DNA from 3 places in the Nocardioides cynanchi genome. Region 3 is predicted to be linked to each of the others. Evidence: predicted binding sites of a transcription regulator. Region 3 holds the regulator's gene; each other region holds the start of a gene.
The links. The regulator LexA, encoded in region 3, represses DNA repair genes until DNA is damaged. The targets are predictions, from matches to a motif close to TCGAACANNTGTTCGA.
Positions count from the first base shown of each region.

Region 1: a site for LexA is predicted at 1,961-1,976, ahead of E3N83_RS07475 (DUF6504 family protein). Genes of this name have one in related genera too.
Region 2: a site for LexA is predicted at 1,828-1,843, ahead of E3N83_RS14895 (HNH endonuclease signature motif containing protein). Genes of this name have one in related genera too.

Region 1 covers NZ_CP044344.1:1,508,405-1,512,860, forward strand. The annotation lists gene E3N83_RS07465 (DNA polymerase III subunit alpha) at 1-979, opposite strand, end outside; gene E3N83_RS07470 (SAV_6107 family HEPN domain-containing protein) at 984-1,493, opposite strand; gene E3N83_RS07475 (DUF6504 family protein) at 1,497-1,880, opposite strand; gene E3N83_RS07480 (hypothetical protein) at 2,043-2,582, opposite strand; gene E3N83_RS07485 (YbaK/EbsC family protein) at 2,611-3,087, shown strand; gene E3N83_RS07490 (ArsC/Spx/MgsR family protein) at 3,087-3,449, shown strand; gene E3N83_RS07495 (SigE family RNA polymerase sigma factor) at 3,505-3,990, shown strand; gene E3N83_RS07500 (hypothetical protein) at 3,987-4,456, shown strand, end outside.
Region 2 covers NZ_CP044344.1:3,091,739-3,096,194, forward strand. The annotation lists gene E3N83_RS14890 (3-hydroxyacyl-CoA dehydrogenase NAD-binding domain-containing protein) at 1-561, shown strand, start outside; gene E3N83_RS14895 (HNH endonuclease signature motif containing protein) at 564-1,814, opposite strand; gene E3N83_RS14900 (DUF2510 domain-containing protein) at 2,147-2,536, shown strand; gene E3N83_RS14905 (Type 1 glutamine amidotransferase-like domain-containing protein) at 2,856-3,518, shown strand; gene E3N83_RS14910 (SCO6745 family protein) at 3,587-4,420, opposite strand.
Region 3 covers NZ_CP044344.1:2,407,805-2,412,260, reverse strand. The annotation lists gene E3N83_RS11610 (ATP-dependent DNA helicase) at 1-812, shown strand, start outside; gene E3N83_RS11605 (phosphatase PAP2 family protein) at 1,056-1,937, opposite strand; gene lexA (transcriptional repressor LexA) at 2,011-2,754, opposite strand; gene E3N83_RS11595 (SDR family oxidoreductase) at 2,929-3,735, shown strand; gene E3N83_RS11590 (LysM peptidoglycan-binding domain-containing protein) at 3,984-4,456, shown strand, end outside.

The DNA of each region.
Region 1 (4,456 bases), 900 kb from region 3:
GCCCCAGGTCGGCCCGCGGGTCGAGGGCGCAGCGGTCGGCGACCTGCCGGGTCCGGGCGAGCAGCAGGCCGGCCTCGCGGTCGCTGTCTCCGAGGCCGGCCAGCCGGGCGATCTCCTCGGCGACCTCGTGCATCTGCTTGCCGGACTTCAAGAAGCCCTCGGCGTTGCCGCGATCCAGATGACGCCGGTCGAGGGCGACCAGCCGCCGGGCGGCGTCGAGCACGTCGACGACCGGGGCGTCGCGGCGGTCGGCGTAGCGCACCGCGTTGGTCAGCACCGCACCCAGCCCGGCCCGCCGGGCGAAGCCGGCCATCCGGGCGGCGTGCGGGGTGGTGCCCGGACCCCACTCCCCGCCGCGGCCGGCCAACCGATGGGAGACCAGCTCGAGCAGGAGGTTGTCGCGCGGGACCAGCTCGAGCCACGGGGCGAGCGCCGCGTGGGCCAGGTCGTCACGACGCCGAGCCAGCGCGGCCCCGACCTCGGAGGTCGGGCCGAGCAGCACCACCACGTCACCGCTCGCGAGCCACGGGGCGATCACCGACAGGTCGACCACCGGCTTGCCACGCTCACCGCTCAGCTGGGTGGCCGAGACCAGCCGGCAGATCGCGGCCCAGCCGGCCCGGCCGCCTGCCTGGCCGGCGTGAGCCAGGAACGTGGCCCGCGGAAGCAGCCGGTCGTCGCGGAACTCCCCGCCGCGGACCGGGGTGCGGGGGCCCTGGTGTCGAGAGGCTCGCAGCGCTCGCTCCTGGACCGGTGAGGAGCACGGCCGGACCGCGAGGTCCACGCCGAGCACCGGCCGGATCCCCGCGGCCCGGCAGGCCAGGGCGTGCTTGACCGCGCCGTAGGTGCCGTCGCGGTCGGTCAGGGCGAGGGTGTCCATCTCCTGCTCGGCCGCGCGCTCGACGAGCACGTGCGGATGGGCGGCGCCGTACTGCAAGGAGTAGCCGGACGCGACGTGCAGGTGGACGAAGGGGTCCATCCGGCTAGCCGGCGCGGACGGTGGTGGGCGCGACCGGGCGGCGGACCGGCGGACCCGGGACGACCACCAGATGGGGCGACAGGTGAGAGGGCAGGTGGGGCGCCAGCCCCAACGCCTGCTCGACCAGGGTCAGGAACCGGTCGGCGTCACGCACCAGGTCGTCGGCCTCGCGCTCGCTGACCGCCCGGGTGGAACCCGCCTCGGCCGCGGCCCGCTTCGCGGCACCGGCCGCGAAGAAGGTCGCCCACTCAGCCAGCTCGGGAGCGACCTCGGCCAGCAGGACCCAGGCGTTCTTCTGTGGGCGGCGACGCGCCGGAGCCGGGCGAGCCCGGGCGGCCAGCAACGCGGCCGCGGCTCGCAGCGCGGCCACGTGGGCGCAGGCATAGCGGGTGGGGACGTCGGGGGCGTGGACCGCCTCGCTCAGCGACTCGGCGGACCGGGCGAGATAGGCGTGGGTGGTCGCGGGCAGCGAGAAGGGGCTCTCCTCGGACTCACGACGGCGCTGGTCGCTCATCGGCTAGTCCGCACAGCCGACGAGCGCCCAGCGCCCGTCGCTCCAGTCGAAGGCGAGCTCGAAGACTCCCCCGCCCGCACCGTCGGGACCATCCGCGGGGCCGCGGCCGGCCTCCACCCGCCACAGCTCGCGCTCTCCCAGCAGGTCGACGCCTCGGAGCCCGTCTCCCCCGCCGACCTCCTGGCCCGACCCGGAGGCAGGCAGCGGCTCGTCGGAGCCGATCACCGCCCGGGCTCCGGGAGACTGCCACCACGGACCGGTCTCCACCCAGTGCGCCAGCACGGCGCGGACCTTCCACAACCGGCCCCGCCACAGGAACTGCTCGGGACCCTCCATGCCGGACACCTGACCCATCCGGGTCTCCACCGGGTCGTCGTAACGCCTCATGCCGTCTCCCCCTCGACCGACCCCGCGGATCCGACCCGGCGAGGACGGGGGTCGAGGTCGCCCTCGCCGGAGTCGGATGATCGAACACCTGTTCGAACAACGAGAACGTTACACCTCCCCGCCGACAATGCAAGAGGGTCGGCGAGCAGGTGTGGACGAGCCTCAGACCGGGCTCTCGACCCCGCCGTCCACCGGGCCGTCCACCGGGCCGTCCACCGCGTCGTCGACCCAGGTGTCGGAGAGGTAGTCGAGGGTGTCCCGGTGCCACAGGCAGGCCGCGGCCACCGCCTCGACCACCAGGGAGACCAGGGCGAGCAGCACGAACGCCGCGGGTGGCCGCAGCACGAAGCCGAGGGCCACGCTGGCGAAGATCGTGCCCAGCACGAGGCCGCTCAGCCCGAGCTGGCCCCAGCGGTGCCCCTCGCGGAAGAACACGGTGAGCACCCACACCAGCATCGCGGCCACCACGAACATCGTGGCCCCGACCGGCAGGAAGGCGGGCGGGACGAACCCGGCCCGCTCCAGACCGGCCCGGCCACCTTGGGCGAAGGCCTCGCGGGCGCCCTCGTGCCGGCGCGCCCAGGAGCCGATCACCGAGGTGTAGAAGACCGCCATCAGCACCACGGTCAGCCCGATGATGCCGACCAGGCCCCAGACGGCACGCATCGCCAGGCCCACCGACGCCGGCAGTCGCCGATCCACACCCGCCCCTTCCGGCTAAGGTCGCCGCATGCCCGAACAGGAGCCTGCAGCCGTTCTCAGGTTCAAGGAGGCCCACTCCGCCCGCGGAGGCGGGGGCCGCGTCGTCATCCTGCCAGACCGGGTCCACACCGCCGCCCTGGCCGCCGAGGCGCTGGGCTGCGAGGTCGGCGCGATCGCCAACAGCCTGCTCTTCGACACCGGGGCCGGGCCGGCCCTGATCCTGACCTCGGGCGCGCACCGGGTCGACACCGACGCCACCGCGCAGCGGATCGGCGTACCCCGCCTGAAGCGGGCGGCTCCCGACTTCGTCCGGGAGCACACCGGCCAGGTGATCGGCGGCGTCTCCCCCATCGGCCACCCCGCTCCGGTGCCGACCTGGCTCGACACCGCCCTCCGGCAGTACGACGTGATCTGGGCCGCCGCCGGCCACCCGGCCGCCGTCTTCTCCACGACGTACGACGAGCTGCTGGCGATGACGGGGGCGACCGAGGTCGAGGTCGACTGATGGAGATCTGGGTCAACCCGGCCTGCTCGAAGTGCCGGGTGGCGCTGGCCGATCTCGACGCCGCGGGGGTCGACTACACCGTCCGCCGCTACCTCGACGACCCACCCACCCGCGCCGAGCTCGAGGGCGTGCTGGCCGCGCTCGGGCTCGAGCCGTGGGACATCGCCCGGCAGAAGGAGGCGGCCGAGGAGGGCCTCGCCTTCCCCCGCGACGCCGACCACCGGGGCGACTGGCTCGACGGTCTGGCCGCCCACCCCCGCGCGCTCCAGCGCCCGATCATCACCGCGGCCGACGGCACTGCCGTGATCGGCCGCGACCCCGGCTCCGTGGCCCGGGCGATCGAGCACGAGGCGGGCGGCTGAGGAGATATCCGCCGGCCGTGCGAACCCTCGACCACCAGATCGGAGTAGTCAGGGTGTGAGCCGACGAGACCTGGACTTCACCGAGTACTTCCTCGGCCGTGGCCCGGCGCTGCGCCGCACGGCGTACCTCATCGTGCACGACTGGCAGACCGCCGAGGACCTCACCCAGCGCGCCTTCGTCAAGCTGTACGCCGCGTGGTGGCGGGTGCGCGAGGAGACCCGGGACGCCTACACCCGCAGGATCGTGGTCAACGAGTGCCTGACCCATCTGCGCCGCCGACCACCCGAGTCGCCGACCGACCTGATGCCCGATCACGCCGTCACCCACGACGAGTGCCCGCTCGACGTCGGTGACGCCCTCGCCCTGCTGCCACCCCGGCAACGGGCGATCGTCGCCCTGCGCTACCTCGACGGGCTCTCGGTCCTCGAGGTGGCCGACGCCCTCGGCATCGCCGACGGCACCGTCAAGAGCCAGACCGCACGAGCCCTGTCCACCCTGCGCGACCACCTTCCGCAGCTCATCAACGAGGAGTCCCGATGACCGACCACGACCTGCAGACCCTGCTCCGCGAGCACGTCTCCAGCGACGAGCCCGCGTTCCGCGCGTCGCCGAGCAGCACGATCGCCCGGGGCAACCGGGTGCGCCGCCTCCGGTCCGGTGCGGTGGCGCTGTCGACCGCCGCCGTCCTGGGGGTGGGTGCCGTCGCCCTCCACAGCCTTCCCGACCGGTCCGCCACGGCGGTCGACCCGGGCTTCTCGGCCGGAGGCGACACCGTCGCCCAGCACCTGCTGGCCACCTCCGCCGAGGCCTTCGGCGCGACCGAGCCCGACCTGCCCGACGGGCAGGTCCTCGCCCGCGACGGCGACCTCCGTCCGGTGTCGCCGGACTCCGCTGCGGCCCAGTACGTCACGGTCGGGTACGCCTTGCCCGACGGCCACACCCTGCGCGTCTCGGCCAACGGTGTCGACCCTGGCGACCTGGCCCGGGCCGACGAGTCGTGCGCGTC
Region 2 (4,456 bases), 680 kb from region 3:
GTCGGCACTCTCCAGCTCTCGGACGAGCTGAACATGGAGTTGATGGTCAAGATCGCGAAGGCGGCCCAGGACGCGGCCGAGCGCGAGGGCACGTCGTACGTCGAGCACCCCGGCGGCGCGGTGGTCGCGAAGATGATCGAGCTGGGCCGCCCGTCGCGGCTCAAGGGCGCCGGCTTCTACGAGTATGTCGACGGCCGGCGGCAGGGCCTCTGGCCGGGTCTGGCCGAGGCGTTCCCGCCCGCGGCCGAGCAGCCGCCGTTCGCCGACGTGAAGGACCGGATGCTCTTCGCCGAGGCCCTCGAGACCGCGAAGTGCTTCGAGGAGGGCGTCATCGAGTCGTCCGCGGCGGCGAACATCGGCTCGATCATGGGGATCGGCTTCCCGGCCAACACCGGCGGCGCCGCCCAGTTCATGACCGGCTACGAGGCGGCCGACGGCCGGATCGGGCTGGCGGCGTTCCTCGACCGGGCCGACGAGCTGGCCGCGTCGTACGGCGACCGGTTCCGGCCGACGGCCTACCTGCGCGACCTGGCGGCGACGGGTGAGGGCTTCCCGGCCTGACCTCACCTCCGCCGCGAGAACCGGACGCTGCCGTCGGGCAGTGACGCATGGACGAAGCCGGTGTCGTGGATGCGCTGGTGGTGGAAGTGGCACAGCGGCACCGCGTCAGCCAGATCGGTCGGCCCCTGCCTACTCCATGGTCGTCGGTGGTGGAGCTCGCACCAGGCGAACGGTCGCTCGCACCCGTCGGCCGCGCAGGTCTTGAACCGCAGGCCGAGCGCGATGCGCTGGGACGGGGAGAAGAGCCGCTTGAGCCGGCCCAGGTCGAGCACCTCGGACCGGCCACCGAGCACCGCAGGCATCACGCCCGCGTTACAGGCCAGGCGCCGGGCCTCGCCGGAGGAGATGCTGTCGCCGGTGTCGAGCCCGGCCGCGGCGACGGCGCCGCGGAGGGTGGCGTCGTCGAGGGTCACCACCACCGTCGCCGCGGTACGGGGGTGCAGGTGGTCGGTGGGCAGGTGCTCGAGCAGCTCGCAGAACGCCGTACCGCGGGCATGGTCCCAGTCCGTGTGGACTCCATGAGCCGCACCAGACTGAGCCAGCAAGGAGCCGAGTCGACCACGGCGTGGCGCGGTCACGGTCTCCAGGATCTTGCGCAGCAGGTGGCCCTGTAGCGTCGGGACGGTGAAGCGACCCGACACCGTGCCATCGTGGTCGTCGTGCAGCGACAGGCGGGTGCGGGCCCGGGCTTCGGCCTCCTCGTCGCGCAGGATCGCGTCCTCGTGGGCATCGACGACCGCGCGGTCGGGCTCGATCGCGGACAGGGCCCGCCGTGCGACCCGGCGCAGCGAGCTGGGGGACAGCGTCTCGGCCCGGGTCAGGAGCGAGCGCTCGACCGCGCTGCGCTGCTCCGGCGAGACCGTCGCCGGCAGCTGCCGGTCGGCGCGGACGATCACCTCGGCGTGGGCCGGTGAGATCTTGCCCTCGGAGAGAGCTCGCCGGGTGGGCGCGTGCCCGTCGAGACCGGTGGCCAGACCGACCTGTCGCTGGGTGTCGCCGCCGTCGGCATGCACGAGCCTGGCCGCCCACTGACCGGTGCTGGCCGCGCCGGCCCGCCTGGCGGTCTGCGCCTTCTCCGCGACCGCGAGCAGGGCAAGCCTGAGCCCGGCCAGCCGCGACTCGGCCCGGCTGAGCTCGAGCAGCAAGCGTGCCTGCTCTTCATCGCCGAGTCGGCTCGGCTCGATGGTGGCGAGTCTGTCGAGGCAGGCATGGAGCTCCGCGGTAGGTGAGGTGACCGCGAGCCCCGAGTTCATGCCGCGAGTCTAATCGAACAAGTGTTCGAATGCAACCACATTTCTGGCCCCCATGACCGGAGCGCACCGCATGCGGACGTAAGCGTCCACGTCATCGGAGCGAACGTTTCGCAATCTCGTGCGCGTCAGGATGACACGGGGTGATTCGGACACCCGAGCACCCTGAAACGCACTCACCTGCCGCGAGTCGGGTGATCACTGCATGCGACCAGTGCTCCCACCCTCCGCCGCCCAACGTCCAGCGAGCGTTGCCTTTCGCATTCTGCTCATCCTCGGACCGCCGGCGCGTAGTGTGCCGAGCCAGCGTTCGAAGTTTCAGAGACGAGGGAAATGTGAGCACCGCTCAAGCAGGCTGGTACGACGATGGAGCTGGCAAGAAGCGCTGGTGGGATGGTGGGAGGTGGACCGATGATGTTCAGCAGCCGCAACCTGACTCCGGTGGTGGCTCGGCCGGAGTGGTTCAGCAGGTCGATGCCGGGTTCGTCGCCAGCTCCCAACCGCGTCCGGCGCAGAGCGCGACCTACGTCGTCCTCCAGGTGATCTTGAAGGAGAAGTTCTTAGGGACCGGGTCAGGAAACCTAACGGAGCTGGAGAAGGCGATCAACGCCCAAGCCGCACTCGGCTGCCGGCTACACACCATCACCACTGCGTCCTCGGGCAGCAAGGGCCTGGGTGGCGGTGACCGGATTCAGGCAACGTTGGTCTTCGAGCGGCTCTCCTAGTCTCTGCGTTTGCGGGGTGGCTGCGAGCGATTGACAGGCAATCCTCCGCTGGCTCGGCACGCCCCTCCCCGAAGGCATCTGCCTACTGCAGCGTGGAGGGTCCTCTACGCACGCTCGGGCCGGAGCCCACACCGCTGTCCGCGCAGTCCGCTCACGGTTCGGCCGAGGAGGCGAAAGAAGCCCTGACGGTGCGTCGAAATCGACGTACGACGTTCGTTGAGCAGATGAAGGGCTGAGCCACGACCGGGAGCCGGCGTCGGTTGCCTCGAGAATGGGTCCGGCCGCACACCGATCGTCGAACTCCACCCAGGGGGAAACCGTGAAGCTCCTGCTCACGTCCGGAGGCGTCAGGAACGCCAGCATCCGTCGAGCGCTGGTCGACCTGTTGGGCAAGCCCACGGCCGACGCGACCGCACTCTGCATCCCCACCGCCCAGTGGGGCCACCCGATGTGCGGACCGGTCTCCGCGCGCGGCTTCGTGAGCGGCCTGCCCCCGTGGGGTGGCCTGGCCTCCCTGGAGTGGAGGTCGCTGGGGCTCCTCGAGCTGACGGCGCTGCCGACGATAGAGAGGGAGCGCTGGGTCTCCTGGGTCCACGACGCCGACGTGCTGCTGGTCGACGGCGGCGATGCGACCTACCTGTGCCACTGGATGCGGGAGTCGGGGCTGGTCGATCTGCTGCCCGCGATGACCGACACGGTCTGGGTGGGGGTCAGCGCCGGCAGCATGGTGATGACGCCCCGGATCGGCGCCGACTTCGTCTCGTGGCCGTCCGCACCGGACGACCGCACCCTCGGCGTCGTCGACTTCTCGATCTTCCCGCACCTCGACGTCTTCCCGGACAACACCATGGACGAGGCCGAGCGCTGGGCCGGCGAGATCGGCGTTCCGGCGTACGTCCTCGACGACCAGTCGGCGGTCGTCGTGAACGACGACCACGTCGACGTCGTCTCCGAGGGCCGCTGGAGGCTGCTCCTGCCCTAGTCGTGGTGGAGGAACCACGCCCTCGGTTGCTCGCCAGGGAGGCGGCGCAACCCTCGGCCGGCCGCGGTCTATGCCGACCCCGAGGCGGCGAGCCGCCGTGAGATCGGCTCGAGCGAGGCGACCAGCTCGTCGAGCTCGGACGGCGACAGGGCGTCGTACGGCGCCTCGGCCAGGGCGTCGGTCGACGACTCGATCCGGGCCTTGGTCGCGCGCCCGGCAGCGGTCAGGTGACCCGAGCCGTCGAGGAGGCCGCGGTCGCGCAGTCCGTCCATGACCGCGGCGAGCCGGGCCTTCGGGAGATGGTGGATCCTGCCGAAGGTCTCGGCCGGGTGGATGCCCATGTCGAGGGCGCTGAGCACATGCGACTCGGTGCCACCGACCTGCTCGGAGACCAGGGCGGCGATGTGGCCGTCCCCGCGGTGCTCGCGCAGCATGTTGGCTGCGTGCCAGAGCCTGGCCACCGGCTCCTCGGGCATCGAAAGCGCGCGCAGCCCGGCGTACATCACCCGTCCCTCGGTGGGGGCGCTGGTCGACGCCTGGGCGAGGAGGTCGGCCGCGCGGGAGAGGCTGGCCGTCCCGACCAGCTCGCCCAGGATCCGGTTGAGCGCCGCGACGCAGCCCTGCTCGCGTGCGCAGTGCGCCGCCTCGGGGGTCGTGGTCTCCCAGACCTGCGGGATGTGGCGGGCCACCTCGCCGTCGGCGAAGTTGTAGAACGCCGCGTGGACCACCTCGGCGGGGACCCGGCCGAGGGGAGCGGAGCGGCCCGCGAAGTAGCCGTCCCAGTAGTTGCCGAAACCCAGGGCTGCCATCGCCTGGTTGGGCTCCTCGGAGAAGAAGTTGACCAGCGAGATCGGCTCGGTGAGCTCGAAGAGGCGGCGAGCGACGGGCTCCGGGTGCGGCATCGAGATCATCTCCTGTGGTCGGGGTGCGCCCCGGTG
Region 3 (4,456 bases):
GGGGCGGCTCGACCGGCGGGAGCGGCTCGACCGGCGGGGGCGGCTCGTCCACCGGAGGCAGGGTGGCCGGCGTGGCCTCGACCGCCTCGACCAGCGTGGGGGGCGGCGGGGCCGCGCTGCCGTGGGTCGGGCTCGACGTCGGCTCGCCGTTCGACTACGCCCGGCAGGGCGTCCTCTACATCGCCCGGCACCTGCCGCCGCCCGGGCGCGACGGCCTCGGCCCGGCCCAGCTCGACGAGATCGTCTCGCTGGTCGACGCCGCGGACGGCCGGACCCTGGGGCTCTTCAGCTCCCGGCGCGCGGCCGAGACCGCGGCCGAGGCGGTCCGCGAACGCCTGCCCCACCTGACCACGCTGGCCCAGGGCGACGCCCAGCTCCCGGAGCTGGCCCGCCAGTTCGTCTCGGACCCGTTCACCAGCTTGTTCGGCACCCTGAGCCTCTGGCAGGGGCTCGACGTACCCGGTGAGACCTGTCAGCTGGTGATCATCGACCGGATCCCGTTCCCCCGGCCCGACGACCCCCTGATGAGCGCCCGCCAGCGCGCCGCCGACCGGGAGGGGCGCAACGGGTTCATGCAGGTCGCCGCCACCCACGCCGCGCTGCTGCTGGCGCAGGGCACCGGGCGGCTGATCCGGACCACCGCGGACCGTGGAGTCGTGGCGGTGCTCGACCCGCGGCTCGCAACGGCCCGCTACGGCAGCTTCCTGCGGGCCAGCCTGCCGCCGATGTGGCCGACCTACGACGGCGACCTGGTCCGCTCCGCGCTGGCCCGGTTGGCGGCGGCCGACTCCGGCGCGGCCGCGGGAGAGTGACGGGCCGGCCGTCGTCGCCGATCCGGATCGGGGTGTTCTGTTTCAGCCGTGGCGGTGAGAGCGGAAGTGGATCAGGGTGTTCTGCTTCACCGCAGGCCCTGAAGGTGAAAGTGGATCAGGGTGTTGCACATCCGGTTCCACGGCGGGCCGGGAAGCGCGACAGGGTGTTCCACATCCGCTGTCTCGTCGGGTCGGGAAGCGCGACAGGGTGTTCCATATCGACGCCCGAGGGCGGGCGACCGGCTAGGTGGACTCGCGGGGCCGACGGGCCTGCTCGGGGTCGCGGGCCGCGACCGGCCCGATCACCGGCCCCACCACGGGGTCGGTCGGCCCGGTCGCCAGGCGTGGGTTGAAGGCCACTCGCACGGCCACCCGCTCGCGCTGGTCGGCGAACCACGGGTCCACCAGCCACATCGCCACGATCACCAGCGCCCAGCCGACGAAGACGTCGAGGATCCAGTGGTTGCCGGTCCCGACGACCACGGCCGCGGTGACGAACGCGTGCAGCCAGCCCAGGCCGCGGAGCCACGGGTTCTGGGAGTTGCGGCGGATCACCAGGGCCACCCAGAGCGCCCAGCCGGCGTGCAGGCTCGGGAACGCGGCCAGCTCGTTGGTCAGCTGCCCCATCCCCTTGGGCGCCGAGGCGTCGGTGCTCCACCAGCCGACGTCGGAGTGCAGGCTGAGCACGTCGACGTACCCCCCGCTGACCAGCCGTGGCGGGGCCGTCGGCAGGAGGAGGTAGCAGGCCAGGGCGATCACGCACGAGACCACCAGCACCCAGCGGGCGGGGGAGTAGTGCGCGGCACCCTTGCGGAACAGCCAGACCAGCACGGTCAGGGTGACCACGTAGTGCGCGGCGGCGTACCAGTAGCAGGCCGGCACCGCCGCCCACGGGTGCTGGACGAACCAGTTGTTGATCGAGTGCTCCCAGTCCAGATGGAGCACCCGCTCGAGGTGGAAGAGGTCGCCGGCGCGGTCCTGGGCCGGGCCGAGGCTGTCCTCGGCGAAGGTCCGGGTGACGCAGTAGAAGATGTAGAGCCCGCCGATCAGCGCGATCTCGCGCACGCCCCGACGCCCGAGGAGGGTCCCCCGGGCGATCGCAGGCAGGCTGGATCTCACGCTCATCGTCGTCATTCTCTCAGGTCGCGCACCGTACGTGCATCCCTCTTACGACGCTTCAAGAGCGTGGCGTATTCCCTCAGATACGTCGCAGGACCGCGGTGACCTTGCCCAGGATCGTGGCGTGGGTGCCGTCGATCGGGTCGTACGCCGGGTTGTGCGGGAGCAGCCAGACGTGGCCGTCCTTGCGCTGGAAGGTCTTCACGGTGGCCTCACCGTCGATCAGCGCGGCCACGATGTCGCCGTTCTCGGCGGTCTGCTCCTGGCGCACCACGACGTAGTCGCCGCTGCAGATGGCGGCCTCGACCATGGAGTCGCCGGAGACCTCCAGCATGAACAGCGTGCCCTCGCCGACCAGCTGCTTGGGCAGCGGGAAGACGTCGTCGAGGGTCTGCTCGGCCAGGATCGGGCCACCGGCCGCGATCCTGCCGATCATCGGCACGTAGGTGGCGGCCGGCATCGCGTCGCCGACCCCGGTCTCGTCGTACGACGTCTCCTCGGCAGCAGCCGAGCCCATCGAGCGCCGCGCCGCGAGCACCTCGGGAAGGAAGACCTCGAGGGCACGGGGGCGGTTGGGATCGCGCTTGAGGAACCCCTTCTCCTCCAGCACCCGCAGCTGGTGGGCGACGCTCGAGCTGCTGGTCAGCCCGACCTTCTCCCCGATCTCGCGCATGCTGGGCGGGTAGCCGCGCTGCTCGATGGAGTCCTTGATCGCGACCAGCACCCGCGTCTGCCGCGGCGTGAGCCCGGTCGCGTCGGGCGGGCCGTCGGGCAGCTCGCTGACCTTGCTGGCGGCGACCGGTCGGGATCTGCTCTTCGTCATGGACCGAACCGTACGGCGGCGACCGCCCCGGAATCAAACACCTGTTCGAACGGGCGTGTCGCCCGGCGCAGTCCGTTGGCCGAGCATTACCTCGGTGGTCGAGCGCACTCGGTGGTCGAGCGCCCTCGGCGGTCGAGCGAAGTCGAGACCAGGCCCCCCTGATTGGATCGGGTCATGGACAGCTGTGTGGTGACCGGAGCGGCCAGGGGCATCGGGCGGGCGATCGCCGAGCGGATGGTGGGCCGGGGGTACGCCGTGCTCGTGACCGACGTGGACGGCGACGGCGCACGTCGTACCGCCGACGAGATCGGGGCGGCGGTCGGCCTCGAGCACGACGTCCGCGACCCGGCCGCACACCGATTCGTGGCCACGACGGCGCGCGACCACGGCCGGCTGACCGCGTGGTTCAACAACGCGGGGGTCGGCGACGACGGGACGCTGGCGGGCCTCGACGACGAGCAGGTACGTCGCCTGGTCGAGGTCAACCTGCTCGGCACCCTGTGGGGGATGCGGGCCGCGCTGGCTGAGTTCACCGGGTTCGCCGGGGAGGCGAGCCGGGGCGACATCGTCAACACCGCCTCGATCTCCGGGCTCGGGCCGGTGCCGGGCTACACCGTGTACGCCGCCACCAAGGCTGCGATCGTGTCCGCCACGATGTCGGTCGCGGTCGAGACGCCGCGCGGCGTGCGGGTGCACGCGCTGTGCCCCGACGGCGTCCAGACCGCCCTGCTCGACGGGCAGGACGCGGGCGGCCTCGGCGCGCAGCTGGTGCACTCCGGCAGCAGGATCCTCACCGCCGACGAGACCGCCGACGCAGCGGTGGCGCTGCTCGGGTCGCGCCGGGTCGTCCGCAGCCTGCCGGGCTGGCGCGGTGCGGTGATCCGTACCAGCACCCTGGCCCCGTCGCTGGGCGGCCCGCCGGCCCGGCTCTTCGCCGCCCGCGGTCGGCGCGCCCTCGCCCGTCGCGCCGACCAGCGGTGACGCAGGACTGATTCTCGGACCGCGAACCGGTCCTGGCTCACCGCTCGGCGGCGTGGCAACGTGTCTAATCAGTCGAACGTCTGTTCGTGTCGCGCTTGAAATCGTTCGAACACCTGATCTAACGTCGTACATGTGTTCGAACGAACCTCTGTTCGGACCACCACCGGTCGCCGGCCCCAGCGTCAGCGGGAGCGACTGTCGGTGGTCACCACTAGACAGGGATCAGTCCACTTCCCCAGGAGGGTCCGATGAGCAGCAGCACCGCCACCCGCACCAGCCGGCTCACGCAGCCGGCGCCCGCCTCTGCGCCGCGTCCCACCGCGCGTCGCACCCTGAGCGGGCCGGGTTGCTCCGTGGGTGGTCCGGCCGACCGGCCGGTGCTGCGGATCGTCGCGGACGGCGAGCGCGCGCCGGTCGTCACCCGGGTGCTGCCTACCCGCCCCGTGCTCGAGCTCGTCGAGCCTCCAGTCGAGACCCGGCAGGTCCGGCTCGACGACTTCTTCGCCGCGGAGTACGACGGTGACGACCAGCGTCTCCAGCTCGTCGAGCCGCGCCGCAGCGGGCTCCGGCTGACCCGCCGTGGTCGCCTGGCCGTGCTGACCGTCTCCGTGGTGGCGGTGCTCGGCCTGGGCTTCGCGGCAGCATCGGCCTCGATCGCCAACGACCACCCCGAGCAGACCACGGTGGTCACGGTGACTCCCGGCCAGACGCTGTGGGACAT